One region of the Rhizobium sp. WYCCWR 11152 genome, then DNA from elsewhere that is predicted to be linked to it. Evidence: riboswitches for the same ligand, from Rfam matches in the RefSeq annotation. Region 1 holds a riboswitch; each other region holds the start of a gene.
What was found. Region 1 has a riboswitch for FMN ahead of G9X67_RS06125 (6,7-dimethyl-8-ribityllumazine synthase). Riboswitches for the same ligand answer to the same signal wherever they lie in the genome.

Region 1 (4,745 bases):
AGCCGTTTCGTCAGGGCCTCGGCCTGTGCCGCCGTCATCGGGATTATCATGTCGTCGGCAGCCGTCGCCTTGCGCCATTCAGCCGGCAGCTCAGCATATTCCTCCAGCGCCTGCTGCATCTGGCCGACCTGCAGCGAGAGTGCAGCCTGGTTGAAGGCGATGTCGAGATCGAGCGCTTCACCCTCGGCCTCGCTTGCCGGCACCGAGGTGAGCTCGTGGCTGGCGCGCCACCAGCGGTCGCGCCGTGAAGCATGCGGCGCTTCCTCGATGAAACCGTATTGGGCAAGCTGGCGGAGGTGATAGCTGGTCGCGCCGCTGTTTAAGCCCAGCCGCACTGCCAGCTGCGTCGCCGTGGCAGGCCCATCGATCCTGAGCATGCCGAGCATGCTCAGCCGGACAGGATGCGTCAGCGCTTTCAGCGCGGTCGGATCGGGCACGACCCGGCTGAGGGTGCGGGGTGCGGTGACTGAGTGGGCAGGCTGCGGGCGCGGATTTTTCATGCCGGCAGCCTACTATTGCAAACATATCTTTGCAAAGATTTCTTTGCGTAAACGAAGGCCGCTCACGGCACCCAGCCTTGCGGCTCAATTCTCCGGCAAGGTGAAGACCGCGCAAGGCTGGGCAATGCCTCGCAACCTGTGCTCTCCGAGCGGCATCAGGGCCGTCGCCGTATTCGCTGCAACCGCGCCCGAGATCAGCACGCTTCGGCCGAGCGGTTTGCAGAGCCCTTCCAGCCGGCTGACGAGATTGACGGCGGGGCCGATGGCGGTAAAGTCCAGCCGGTCGGCTGCGCCGATATTGCCCCACAGGATCTCGCCGAAATGCAGCGCCGCGCCGAAGGGCAGCGGCGCCAGCCCCTGCGACTGGCGTATCTGGTCGAGATGGACCATGCCGGCACGGCTGGCAGCAACCGCCCTGAGGGCTGCCTCGCAGGCTTCTCGGTCTCCGTGGCTTATCCTTCCCGCGTCGTCGGAAGCGCCCGTGACCGGAAAGATCGCCAGCACGCCGTCGCCCATGAATTTCAGCACCTCGCCGCTGAAGGCGTGCACCGCGCCTGCGACGCGGTCGAACCATGCGTTGAGCGTCGCGATCATCGCGTGCGGCTCCGTCACCTCCGAAAGCGCGGTGAAATCGCGCAGATCTGCGCAGAGAAGAGCAGCGCGTATGGTCTCGCCGGTGCCGCGGGCAAGCTCGCCGGCCTGCACCCGGGCGGCACTACGGCGGCCGAGATAGGCTTCGAGCAGGGCTGCCCGCGCCTCCCGCGCCGCGAGCGCTGCGAGCGGTGCGGCGGCAAAACGCGCGACCTCGCGCAGCCGGTCTGCTTCCGCCGGAGCGAATGCGCCGGCCCCTGCCCGTTTGTCGATACCCGCCCAGCCGAGCATGGGACTATCCTGCGAAGGCCCTATTCGCTCCTCCCATACCGGCCCGAGCGCGGTCAGCCAGTCGTGCCCGGCCTCGCTCTGCGGAGTCGCGGCAAAGGCCAGCGCCTCGATGACAGCACCGGTCTCGGCCCGCCACAGCCAGGTGCGCCGCGCAATGATCGGATGCGGCACCGAAAGCGTCAGTGTGCCGCCGGAAAGCGGCAGGCCGTCGGCCAGCAGCCGGCGCCCGAGTTCGGCCAGAAACCGCTCGGGCCCGGGCGAGGCTCCGGCCTCGTCAACCAGCCAGGCAAGGGGAGACGGCAGATCCATCGCTTAACATCGCACGCCCACGTGGACGTCCGCAAGGACATCCCCAGGTGATCGTGGGGACGTTTCCAGCGACCCAGCCTGTCGCCCGCAAAGGCCGTCCGCATCCCTGTCGAAAACCATTCACCGCGGTGGAAAACGAAAAATAAACACTTTAAACTTGCACGGCTTTGATTCCATTATAAGGTCGGTCGTCATCGTGTGATTGAGGGGTGCGATGGGTACGATTTTCTGGCCGAAAGATCCGCTGGATGGGAATGACATGACGCTGCTGACGTCGATCCTTCGGCGATGGTGCGAAAGATATCAGGTCGAGCTGACGGCAGAGGAGAGCAGCCGCAAGGCGAAGGAACTCGTCGAATGGTTCGAATTCGGCGTCAAGGATCCCGTCGAACTCGAGGAGCTGATCGACGACAAGTACTGGCTCGTCAGCAGGATCTGACCGTATCGAACAAATCGGGAGGACGCTGCCGGTCAGCGTCGGCGAACCTGTCTCATCAGAAAAGGCCGGGCGAAAATCGCTCCGGCCTTCGTCCATCTAAGCGAGCCCCTTAGTCATCATCACGCCAACGGCGGTCGCGATCCCAACGCCGCTCATGGCGCCAGCGCGGGCCATCCCAATGCCGGTGACGCCGTTCCCAGCCCCCTCGCGGCGGGCCACCGTAAAAAGCGACTGGAGGCGGGCGGCGCCAGTTTCGCCGGCATTCGCCCCAGCGCGTCAGATGCCAGCCGCGACCGCACGCGTAGTCGACCGTTGTGATATTGCTCTGGACATTGATTGTCCCCATCGGCATCGCCTGCGCTGTGCCGAACGAGAGGCTGCCAGCGAGCAAGGCAGCCGCGATAGAAAGTGCCTTCATCGAGAACTCCATTTCAATCCAGCCGTCCACAGCTTATGACCGCCAAATTGAACTGGAGATGAACTGCGCGTTCATGTTTGCGGGAGAAAAAGAAGCGCTTCCGCACGGCCGGTCTGAGCGCTCGCTGACCACTGTTGTCGCAACGGCAAGGGCTTCAGAGCCGCTCCGCCGCCGCCAAAAATTGTTCATGTCCTGCCGTAAAAAGGATCGGGACCCGGATCACCCCCGGCGGCGACCTCGGTCAGCCGCCCGAGATAATGTGCCCAACCCTCCGCATGGCCGGCGCATTGCTCGGCGCTCGGCAGGCCGCTATGGGTGAGCCGCAGCAGCGTTCCGCCTCCCTGCTCGATCAGATCGATCTCGACCAGGCTCGACCCCGGCGGCACCACCTCGCTGCCGTCCCAGCCGAAGCTGTAGGCAAGGCGATGAACCGGCACCACCTCACGAAACGAGCCACGCGCAAAGCGGGCGCCGGTAACATTGACGAGATAGAGCCCGCCGGGCTGCGGCTCGACCTGCGCCTCCGTTCCCATCCAGCGCAGGATCTTTTCCGGGTCGGTCATCAACGCGAACACCGCGGCCGGCGGCGCCGCGATATGCGTCTCGCGGCGGACGACGATGGGGTCTTGCATCTCTCTCTCCCATGGTTGCCACGGCCCTGCCCGCCGCGGATAGAGACGGCGCATCCCGTCCTGCCGTGCTATTCTGACGTGAATGTCCTCAATGGGAGCATGTAGGCGCGAGCCCATCCTCCGCAAGAGGGCTTGCCCGTCGCGATCGACGAACAAGCGAAACCGCCGCGTCTGGAGGCCTGATCCTGCATTGGCCTCGAAGCATTTCGACCTATTGCCAGCCGGTCACCTTCCCCCTATTGTCCGCGCCGTTCTCAGGGCGGGGTGCAAGTCCCTACCGGCGGTATGCAATTTAGATTGCCAGCCCGCGAGCGCCTTCTTCGGAAGGGTCAGCAGATCAGGTGAGATGCCTGAGCCGACGGTCATAGTCCGGATGAAAGAGAACGTGCGTTCCTGCCGCCCTTGCGGCTGTCGGGGACGTTCGTGATCGCCTTGGGTGATGTGTCTGTTCGCCAAAGGAGATTACCATGACACCCACCCGCTATGCCTTCGTCAAAGCCAGCTGGCACGCCGACATCGTCGACCGCGCCCTTGATGGCTTCCATCAGCTTATTCCGCCCGAGCAGGTCGACGTGTTCGATGTTCCCGGCGCATTCGAGATGCCGCTGCTGTCACGCGATCTTGCGGCAACCGGACGCTATGCCGCGGTCGTTGCCGCCGCCTTCGTCGTCGACGGCGGAATCTACCGCCACGAATTCGTCGCCCAGGCCGTCGTCGATGGGCTGATGCGCGCCGGCATGGATACCGGTGTGCCGGTGCTGTCGGTTTCGCTGACGCCGCATCAGTATCAGGAAACCGAGCACCATAAGCAGATCTACCGCGCACATTTCGTCGAGAAAGGCCGCGAGGCAGCAAAGGCGGCTCTGACGATCGGCAAAACCCGCGCCGCTCTCGCTGCGTGAAAGCGGCTCGACGAGCAGAACAACAACAGCCGATGAAGACGGCGGGCCAATCCCGCCGTCGACCACTCAGATCGACATGACCTTGCCAACCCCCGCGGATCGGGAGCGGCGCGCCTAGCGTCGCCGCGGAATCCTCCAATACCGGTCAAATCAGACAGAATAATTGATTCGACGGCCTCACCGCGCCGTGGTCAACTTCGGTCGTCACGCGTCAGCAATTCTCAAGGCATCCAAAACCTCAAGGAGCTTAAGATGAGCAATGCACTGCGCAGCGAAACCCCCATGCAGACCCCGAAAACACATCCCGTCGACACCAAGCTCGAGGTCGTCGTCATCCCTGTTTCCGATGTCGACCGCGCCAAGCGCTTTTACGACGGCCTGGGTTGGCGGCTCGACGCCGACTTCGCCAATGATGCCGATTTTCGGGTGATCCAGTTTACGCCGCCGGGCTCCGGCTGCGCGATCATCTTCGGCAAGAACGTCACGGCCGCCGCCCCCGGTTCCGCCCAAGGGCTCTATCTTATCGTCTCCGACATCGAGGCCGCCCGCCGCGATCTCATCGCCCGCGGCGTCGAGGTGAGCGAAGTGTTCCACGACGCGGCCGGCGTCTATGCCGGCAAGGACGAACCCTATCTGTTCGGGCGGCTCCGCGTTGCCGGCCGC
Region 2 (4,745 bases), on a different contig from region 1:
GGCCCGAGGGCTTCGCCTTGCTTTCGGAGGTGTTGACGGCAACCAGCGCCTTGCCGGCGCTCGAGGTGACCGAAGTCGGCTCGCCGTCCATCATCAGCGCGCCGCCTGCCTTGGGGGCCTTGGCATCGGTAATGTCGATAAAGCCGATCGCGCCGAGCGGGCTGTCGCTATAGATCAGCGTGTTGCCGTCGTCGGTCGCGGTGATGATCTCGGCGGAGCTCACCGAAAGCTTGTCCTTGTCGGCCGGCAGGTTCTCTGCGACCGGGAAGGAAGCGATGCGGTTGAAAACCGGCTCGGCCGCGGCCGGAAAGGCTACCGATGCGAGAAGCACGGCAGCAAGCGCTGCGCTGCGCGATGAAATTGTCATGAAATCCCCCATGTGTCGAACATTCGAAACATGAGTTTTCTGCGGGAGCCGCATGACAGAGGCATGACAGATGCGGCATTTTGCGTCAAATCATGTCAGGCAAGTTTCCGCTCCCGGCGCATCTCGTTTCGCATGATGAACAGCGAAGCAGACAGGATGAGAGCCGCTCCCAGCCAGAGGTAACCCGCCGGCGCATAGCCGAAGAACAGCCAACCGGCCAGCACGTTCAACGGCAGCTTCAGATCGTCGAACGGCTGGACGTAGGCGGCATCCGCTGCGGCATAGGCAAGCGTCAGGAAATACTGCGCTACGGCAGTCAGCAGCCCCGCCAGCAGGAACAGAGCAAGGGTTGCGCCCGTCGGCACTGCAAAGCCTGCCGCAAGCGCCAGCCCGCCGTTTATCGGCGTCAGCAGAACGAGCAGCCAGACGGTGATCGTCTCCGGCCGTTCGATGCCTGTCAGGCTCTTGGTGATCAGCGACGAGGCGCCCCACAGCAGCGCCGAAAGCACAGGCAAGAGAGCCGCCCAGCCAAAACCATCAGACCATGGCTGCAGAATGATCATCGCTCCGGTGAAGCCCGCCGCCGTCGCTGCCCAGCGGGCCGGGCCGACGCGCTCACCCAGAAAAAGCCGGGCGCCCAGAATGATGAAGAAGGGCGAGGTCATCACCAGTGCGATCGCCTGCCAGATCGGCACCGCGGCAAGGCCGGCGACCCAAGCCTCGACGCCGAGCGCGGCAAGCACGACGCGCGCAAGGTGACGCCAGGGATAGCGCGTGCGCATCGCCGCAAGGCCGAGCCTCTTCAGGAACGGCAGCGAAAACAGGAAGGCGAAGCCATATTGCCAGAAGGCTGCCGACGCCGAGGGAAAGGCAAGCTTCATCGTCAGCCATTGGGTGACGACGTTGAGAAGCGAAAAGGCAATGCCGGCAAGGACCATCCAGAGTGCCCCGACAACGGCGCGGGATGGCTCGACGGCAACGGAAGTCTGATTCATGTCTTTCATCCATAAAAGGGACCAACATAAATCAGGACGCATGAACCCCGACAGGCGACACAGGGCAACCCCCGCCCTTCGCACGGCCGACGCTCATTCTCTTCCATCCGGACTTTAACCGTCGGCTCCGGAATCGCACCGGATCTGCTGACCCTTCCCCCGCTTGGACACGAGAGAAGGCGCTCGCGGGCTCAGGCCGAAACCCTCACCGCCGGTGGGGAGTTTCACCCCGCCCTGAGAACAGAAACGTCGTAGATTAAAGCCCGGGCGACAGCAAGGCCCGCCAAAGCAAAAGGGGTCCGGCAAAGCCGAACCCCTCTTAAATCCTGCACAACCGGTCTCGTTTCCGGCTGGTGGGATAATCTCAGATCAGCCGTTGACGGCGTCCTTCAGGCCCTTGCCGGGCGTGAATTTCGGCACGTTGCGAGCCGGAATGTCGACTTCAGCGCCCGTCGACGGGTTACGGCCCTTCGATGCGGCACGATGAGAAACGGTGAAGCTGCCGAAACCCGCGAGGCGAATGTCGCCCTTGTTCTTGAGTTCAGCCTGGACAACGTCGAAAACCGCGTCAACAGCGGAAGCCGCGTCAGACTTCGTCAGTCCTGCCTTTTCGGCTACTGCGGACACGAGTTCATTCTTGTTCATGTTTCCACCCCTTTCTAAATGGTATGAAACGACTCAAAAGTAAGCTAGGCGCAGAATAGGTTTCATCAGGCCCGCCGAAAACCCAAAAGCCCTGCAAATCAAGGAAAAGCAAGCGTCTACATGACGTTTTCACAAAAAAGGCTGGCGTTTCCGCCAGCCTTTTTCCGTGTTTTGGGCCAATTGGGCATAAATGTGGCAAAGGCCACTCAATGCGCTATGGTTGCGCCTGTCTCATCGAGGCCTTCGACCGATGTGATGACCGGCGTTTCCACCGTGCCATCCCATTCGATCGGCTCCGGCCGCCGGATCAGCGCATGCTTGATCACCTCGCCCATGCGGGATACCGGGATGATCTCCATGTTGTTCTTCACGTTGTCAGGAATCTCCGCCAGGTCCTTGGCGTTTTCCTCCGGAATCAACACCTTCTTGATGCCGCCGCGAAGCGCTGCGAGCAGCTTTTCCTTGAGACCACCGATCGGCAGCACACGGCCACGAAGGGTGATTTCGCCGGTCATGGCCACATGCCTGTCCACTGGAATGCCGGTCATGATCGAGACGATCGCGGTTGCCATGGCGACGCCTGCCGAGGGGCCATCCTTCGGCGTCGCGCCTTCCGGCACGTGCACGTGGATATCGCTCTTGTCGAAGCGCGGCGGCTCGATGCCGAAATCGACAGCGCGCGAGCGGACATAGGAGGCCGCTGCCGAGATCGATTCCTTCATGACTTCCTTCAGATTGCCGGTGACGGTCATGCGGCCCTTGCCCGGCATCATCACGCCTTCGATGGTCAGCAGTTCGCCACCGACTTCCGTCCAGGCAAGACCGGTCACGACGCCGACCTGATCCTCGCCCTCTGCTTCGCCATGGCGGAAGCGCGGGACGCCCAGATAGTCGGAGATGTTGGCAGCCGTCACGTGAACGGCCTTCGTCTTGCCCTTGATGATCTCGGTGACCGCCTTGCGGGCGAGTTTCATCAGCTCGCGCTCGAAGTTGCGGACGCCGGCTTCGCGGGTATACTGCTGGCTGATCGACATCAGGGCGTCGTCGCTGACCGAGAATTCTTCCGGCTGCAACGCATGTTCCTTGATGGCCTTCGGCAGCAGGTGCCGCTTGGCGATTTCGCGCTTTTCATCCTCGGTGTAGCCGGCGATACGGATAATCTCCATGCGATCCATCAGAGGCGCTGGAATATTCAGCGTATTTGCCGTCGTGATGAACATCACATCCGACAGGTCGTATTCGACTTCCAGATAGTGGTCCATAAAGGTCATGTTCTGGGCCGGATCGAGCACTTCGAGCAGGGCCGAGGACGGATCACCGCGATAGTCCTGGCCGAGTTTGTCGATCTCGTCGAGAAGGAAGAGCGGGTTGGACTTCTTCGCCTTCTTCATCGACTGGATGACCTTGCCGGGCATCGAGCCAATATAGGTGCGGCGGTGACCGCGGATTTCGGCTTCGTCGCGAACGCCGCCAAGCGCCATGCGGACATACTCACGGCCGGTCGCCTTGGCGATCGACTGGGCGAGCGAGGTCTTGCCGACGCCCGGAGGACCGACGAGGCAGAGGATCGGGCCTTTGATCTTGGTGGCACGGGCCTGCACGGCCAGATATTCGACGATGCGCTCCTTGACCTTGTCGAGACCGAAGTGATCGGCTTCGAGGATCTTCTCGGCATTGTTGAGATCGGCCTTGATCTTCGACTTCTTGCCCCAGGGAATGCCGAGCAGCCAGTCCAGATAATTGCGCACGACGGTGGCTTCCGCCGACATCGGGCTCATCTGGCGCAGCTTCTTCAGTTCCGCATCGGCCTTTTCACGGGCTTCCTTGGACAGCTTGGTCTTGGAGATGCGCTCTTCCAGTTCGCTCATCTCGTCGCGGCCTTCCTCGCCGTCGCCGAGTTCCTTCTGGATCGCCTTCATCTGTTCATTGAGGTAGTATTCGCGCTGGGTCTTCTCCATCTGGCGCTTGACGCGCGAGCGGATGCGCTTTTCGACCTGCAGGACCGAGATCTCGCCTTCCATGAAGCCGAGGGCCTTTTCGAGGCGCTGTTTGACGCTGGTGGTCTCCAGCATCTCCTGCTTCTCGGTGATCTTGATCGACAGATGCGAGGCGACCGTATCGGCGAGCTTGGAATAGTCGTCGATCTGGCTTGCGGCGCCGACCACTTCGGGCGAAATCTTCTTGTTGAGCTTCACGTAGCTCTCGAATTCGGAGACGACCGAACGCGACAGGGCTTCCAGTTCGACCGGATCGTCATGCGGCTCCTCGAGCACATGGCCGAGCGCCTCGTAAAAATCCTCGCGGCTGGTATAAGTGTCGATCTCGGCGCGGGCGCGGCCTTCGACCAGAACCTTCACGGTGCCGTCGGGCAGCTTCAGGAGCTGCAGCACGTTCGCCACGGTGCCTACATTGTGGATCGCGGAAGGATCCGGATCGTCGTCGCTGGCGTTGATCTGCGTCACCAGCATGATCTGCTTGTCGGAACCCATGACCTCTTCGAGCGCACGGATCGACTTTTCCCGTCCGACGAACAGCGGCACGATCATATGCGGGAAAACCACGATGTCGCGCAGGGGCAGAACAGGGTAGGCAGTGCTGCTCGCTACAGACGTTTTCTTCGTCATTTTATGTCCTTTCCATCGTCCCGTTGCCGGGCTCTCTGCACGGCCGCTTGGGACCGGCCGGCAATCTCACTTGTTGCTACAAGTGGAGGTTCTGACTACGCTTTTCAAGCCACG
Region 3 (4,745 bases), on a different contig from region 1:
TTCGGCCATAGGCGTTTTTCTCTTCTTGCGCGGGAATCGGGTGGCTGCATCGCCTGATGTTTGAGCATCTCACATCTCGCAACAACCCAGGAGAGACCGATATGACACTTCTCAACGACAAGATCGCCATCATCACTGGCGCAAGCTCCGGCATCGGCCGCGCGGCGGCGAAACTCTTTGCGCGGCAAGGCGCCAAGCTCGTGGTCACCGGCCGGCGGCAGGACGCGCTCGATGCCGTCATCGCCGAAATCGAGGCGGAGGGTGGTCAAGCCGTCGCCATATCAGGCGATGTCAGGGACGAGGCGCTGCAGGCAAGGCTCGTCGAAATGGCAGTCTCGCGTTTTGGCCGGCTCGACATCGCCTTCAACAATGCCGGCATCCTCGGTGAGATAGGGCCGGTTGCCGGGCTGTCGCTCGAGGGCTGGCGCGAGACGATCGAGATCAATCTCACCGCCGCCTTCCTCGGCGCCAAACACCAGTCGGCGGCGATGGGAAAAGGCGGCGGCTCGCTGATCTTCACCTCGACTTTCGTCGGCCACACCGTCGGTATGCCTGGCATGGCCGCCTATGCGGCGAGCAAGGCGGGGCTGATCGGCTTCGTGCAGGTGCTCGCCGCTGAACTCGGAGCGCAGAAGATCCGCGTCAACGCACTGCTTCCTGGTGGCACCGACACGCCCGCCAGCATTACCAACGCGCCTGATGCCACGCCGGAGGTGCTCGCCTTCGTGGAGGGGCTGCATGCGCTGAAACGCATGGCGCAACCCGAAGAGATCGCCAATGCGGCGCTTTTCCTCGCCTCCGACATGTCGAGCTTCGTGACCGGCACGGCGATGCTGGCCGATGGTGGGGTTTCGATCAGCCGGACATAGGGTGGGCAAGGGACGGTGCCGTCACGGTCATCACTGCGGCACGTTCTTTGTTGCGGCGGGCTATGCCGCCGCAACAAAGGCATCGATCAGGCGACTTCGCGTATGTCTCTTTCCGCCTGGCGGTCGAGATAGGCGACCAGGTCCTCGATTGTGACGAGGGGGAGGTTGTGGCGTTCGGCGAAGAGCGTGAGGTCGGGCAGGCGGGACATGGTTCCGTCGTCGTTGGCGACTTCGCAGATGACGCCGGCGGGGACCCTTCCGGCAAGGCGGGCGAGATCGATGGCGGCTTCGGTATGGCCAGGGCGGCCGAGCACGCCGCGGGGATTGGCGCGCAGCGGAAAGATATGGCCGGGGCGGGCGAAATCGGCGGGCTTTGCGCGATCATCGACCAGGGCGCGGACGGTGGCGGCGCGGTCCGCCGCAGAAATGCCCGTCGTCGTGCCCTTGAGATAATCAACCGAGACCGTGAAGGCAGTTTTGTGCGATTCCGTGTTGTTGGGCACCATCAGCGGAATGTCGAGCGCATCGAGACGCCCGCCTTCCATGGCGATGCAGACGAGACCACGGGCGTGGGTCATCATGAAGGCGATTGTTTCCGGGGTGACGGCATCGGCCGCGACCACGATATCGCCCTCGTTTTCCCGGTTCTGGTCGTCGACGACGACGACCATCTTGCCGCTGGCAATGGCTGAAATGGCATCTTCAATTGTTGCGATAGTCATGCTGTCTGGCCTTTCAAGGGTTATGTCAGCGGACTGACATGGTCTGCTCGGCTCAATCCGTGAGCGAGCCTTCTGCCCTTGGGCGAACAAACGTCAGCCGCCTCCAGGATGGAGTGCGACTGCCCGTGTTGTCCTCTTCCATCCGGACTATACCGTCGGCTCCGGCATCTCACCGGATCTGCTGACCTTCCGACAGGAGGTGCCGGAAGCGCTCGCGGGCTCCAGGATTGCTCCTGATACCGCCGGTGGGGAATTACACCCCGCCCTGAGAACACTTCAAAGATAGGACCAAAAACAGGCGGATGGCAAGGTCACTCGACCAGGCAAAAATGCAAAGCTGCCCTAACGCCGATGGACACACTGTTCACACAGAGGCGACGACCGTGTCGCCTTCCGCACTTCGCTCGTGGTTTGCTCTTTGTTCGATGCATGTCGTTGTCCCAAAACCGCTACGCAATTTGGGCGCCTGCATCAGGACATGATCAGGCCGCCGTCGACATTGATCGTCTGGCCGGTGATATAGGCAGCGTCATCGCTGGCGAGGAAGGTCACCAGGCCGGCGACATCTTCGCCGGAGCCGGCCCGTTTCATCGGGATGCCTTCGACCCATTCCTTCATCAGTTCGCCGGGGGCGTAGTTGCCGAGCAGCTTGCCCCAGGCCTGGTCGTTATAGGCCCACATGTCGGTCTCGATGATGCCGGGGCAGAAGGCGTTGACGGTGATCTTCTCGGTCGCGACTTCCTTGGCCAGGCTCTGGGTGATTCCGACGACGCCCATTTTCGAGGCGGCATAATGCGGGGTGTAGATGAAGCCGTCGCGGGCTTGGCCGGAAGCGGTGTTGATGATGCGGCCGCCGCGCTTGTGCTTGCGCATTCTTGATATTGCCTCCTGGGCGCAGAGGAAGACGCCCTTGGTGTTGACGGCCATGACCTTGTCCCACTCGTTTTCGGTCAGGTCCTCGACGCGGGCGATGGTGATGACGCCGGCATTCTGGATCGAAACGTCGACCGAGCCGAATTCCTTCTCGGCGGCATCATAGAGGGCGGTGACGCTTGCCTTGTCGGTGACATCGCCGATGAAGGAGATCGCCTTGCCGCCTTCGGTTCGGATCTGTTCGGCAACGCCGTGGACCAGCTCCTCATTGGCCGAGACGACGAGATTGGCGCCTTCGCGCGCAAAGCGTCTGGCGATGGCGGCGCCGATGCCGCGGCTGCCCCCGGTAATAACGACAGTCTTCTGCTCAAAGCGTTTCATGCTCTTTCCTTGTGTCACTCGATAAACAGCAAATCTGGGTGCGACCTACCATGCGATCATTATTGGATCTCAACCGGTTGTCGCAAATTCAGGCAGCCTTTAGCGCCGATGACGACGCCCGAGCCCTCCGTCCGTTAGACAGCCCGTTCGATCGGCGTGAAGGGCGGGCAGACGGCGATATCGCACGCCGTCTTGCCCGTTAGTCCCTTCAGCGCCTCGATCTCAGCCAGGGAGGAAGCGAGACCGGTCACTTTCCAGCGGCGGCAATGAGCTTTCTCATCGCATCACCAGCAGCAGAAACCGCCGTCGACCAGCAGATCGACGCCGGTCACGAAACTTGCCGCATTCGACAGCAGGAACACCGCCGGGCCCACCATCTCGTCCACCGCTGCCATGCGCTGCATCGGCGTCTGCTCTTCGAAGAGCTTGGTCTGGTGGACCATCTCCGGACGGGTGTTCATGGGCGTTGCCGTGTATCCGGGGGAGATGGTGTTGACGCGAATGCCGCGGTCGACCCATTCCATCGCCATGGACTTCGACATATGGATCACGCCCGCCTTGGAGGCGTTATAGTGCGCTTGGCTAAGCCCCCGGTTTACGATCACACCCGACATGGAAGCGATGTTGACGATGGAGCCGCGCCCATTCTTCAGCATGGCGCGAGCCTCTGCCTGGCAGGAAAGAAAGACGCCTTTCAGGTTGATATCCATCAACGTCTGATATTGGTCCTCCTCCATTTCTTCCGCTGCGTTCGCGTTAGCGATGCCTGCAGCGTTGACTGCAAGTGTCAATGGGCCGAGATCGGCTTCGGTCCGTGCTACGGCATCTCCAAGGGAAGATTTGCTCGTGACATCCGCCGCGATCTGGATCGAGCGGCGGCCGGCGGCGCGAATATGTTCAGCCGTCTTGGCCAGCCCGTCGTCGGTTCGACGGTCGAGCAACGCCACGTCCGCCCCGCATTGCGCAAGGCCGATGGCAATGCGCTGCCCAATGCCGCTTCCGGCTCCGGTAACGATGGCAACCTGGCCGCTGAGATCGAAAAGCTTCGGGGCGTTCAGAGTGATGTCGGACACCGCTCTTCCTTTCTCTGTCTGTTTAGATGGTAGCTAGCTCCATGACCGAAACGTCATTTGCCTGGTCACGATTGAGAATGCCTGCCTGTTTGCCTTGCGCAAGCACGAGAATGCGATTGGAGACTCCGAGAACTTCCTCAAGGTCCGAGCTTACGACGATGACCGCCACGCCCCGTTTTGCAAGATTGACGATGATGTCGTAGATGCCCGCTCGGGCGCCGACGTCGATGCCTCTCGTCGGTTCGTCGAGCACGACGACCTTAGGATCGCGCATCAGCCATTTCGCGATGACCACCTTCTGCTGGTTGCCGCCGGACAGGTCCGAGGCATATTGCTCCGCACGGCCCTTTACGCCGAACTTGGCAACTGCCTTCTCCGCAAACGAGCGCTTGACGCTCGGCGTAATCCAACGCCCGCCCAGCTTGTCGAGATTGGCGTAGATAATGTTCTCGCCGATCCGGTGCCCGACAATCAGGCCTTGCTCCTTGCGGTCTTCCGGAACCATCACGATGCCCTTGGCGATCGCGTCCGCCGGATCGCGCAGCCTAAGTTCTTCGCCTTCCAGCTTGATCGAACCTGCACTGATTGGGTCGGCGCCCGAAAGGGCGCGGACAAGTTCGGTGCGGCCGGCGCCGACCAATCCGGCGATTCCGAGAATTTCCCCGGCGCGCACTTCGAAGGTAACGTCACGGAACGAGTTGTCCGGCGAGCTCAGTCCGGACACCTGGAGTACCGGATGGTCTGTCGGAACTGGCAGGGCAGGGAACAAGCGGTCAAGCGGGCGTCCGACCATGCTTTCGACGATCGTTCGCACCGGGGTCGCGCTG

Region 2: another riboswitch for FMN. It lies ahead of G9X67_RS19695 (DMT family transporter); the one in region 1 lies ahead of G9X67_RS06125 (6,7-dimethyl-8-ribityllumazine synthase).
Region 3: another riboswitch for FMN. It lies ahead of ribB (3,4-dihydroxy-2-butanone-4-phosphate synthase); the one in region 1 lies ahead of G9X67_RS06125 (6,7-dimethyl-8-ribityllumazine synthase).

The regions. Positions count from the first base shown of each region.
Region 1 is NZ_JABFCP010000006.1:30,441-35,185, forward strand. Features, by position in the region: gene G9X67_RS06105 (helix-turn-helix domain-containing protein) at 1-500, opposite strand, end outside; gene G9X67_RS06110 (adenylate/guanylate cyclase domain-containing protein) at 585-1,691, opposite strand; gene G9X67_RS06115 (hypothetical protein) at 1,906-2,130, shown strand; gene G9X67_RS34895 (hypothetical protein) at 2,240-2,548, opposite strand; gene G9X67_RS06120 (SRPBCC domain-containing protein) at 2,734-3,180, opposite strand; FMN riboswitch at 3,427-3,569, shown strand; gene G9X67_RS06125 (6,7-dimethyl-8-ribityllumazine synthase) at 3,648-4,082, shown strand; gene G9X67_RS06130 (VOC family protein) at 4,335-4,745, shown strand, end outside.
Region 2 is NZ_JABFCP010000009.1:906,721-911,465, reverse strand. Features, by position in the region: partial or broken gene G9X67_RS19700 (esterase-like activity of phytase family protein) at 1-379, opposite strand, end outside; gene G9X67_RS19695 (DMT family transporter) at 463-1,362, opposite strand; FMN riboswitch at 1,454-1,608, opposite strand; gene hupB (DNA-binding protein HupB) at 1,732-2,007, opposite strand; gene lon (endopeptidase La) at 2,214-4,631, opposite strand.
Region 3 is NZ_JABFCP010000008.1:238,634-243,378, forward strand. Features, by position in the region: gene G9X67_RS11040 (SDR family oxidoreductase) at 102-869, shown strand; gene ribB (3,4-dihydroxy-2-butanone-4-phosphate synthase) at 956-1,591, opposite strand; FMN riboswitch at 1,718-1,868, opposite strand; gene G9X67_RS11050 (glucose 1-dehydrogenase) at 2,063-2,845, opposite strand; gene G9X67_RS11055 (SDR family oxidoreductase) at 3,130-3,918, opposite strand; gene G9X67_RS11060 (ATP-binding cassette domain-containing protein) at 3,941-4,745, opposite strand, start outside.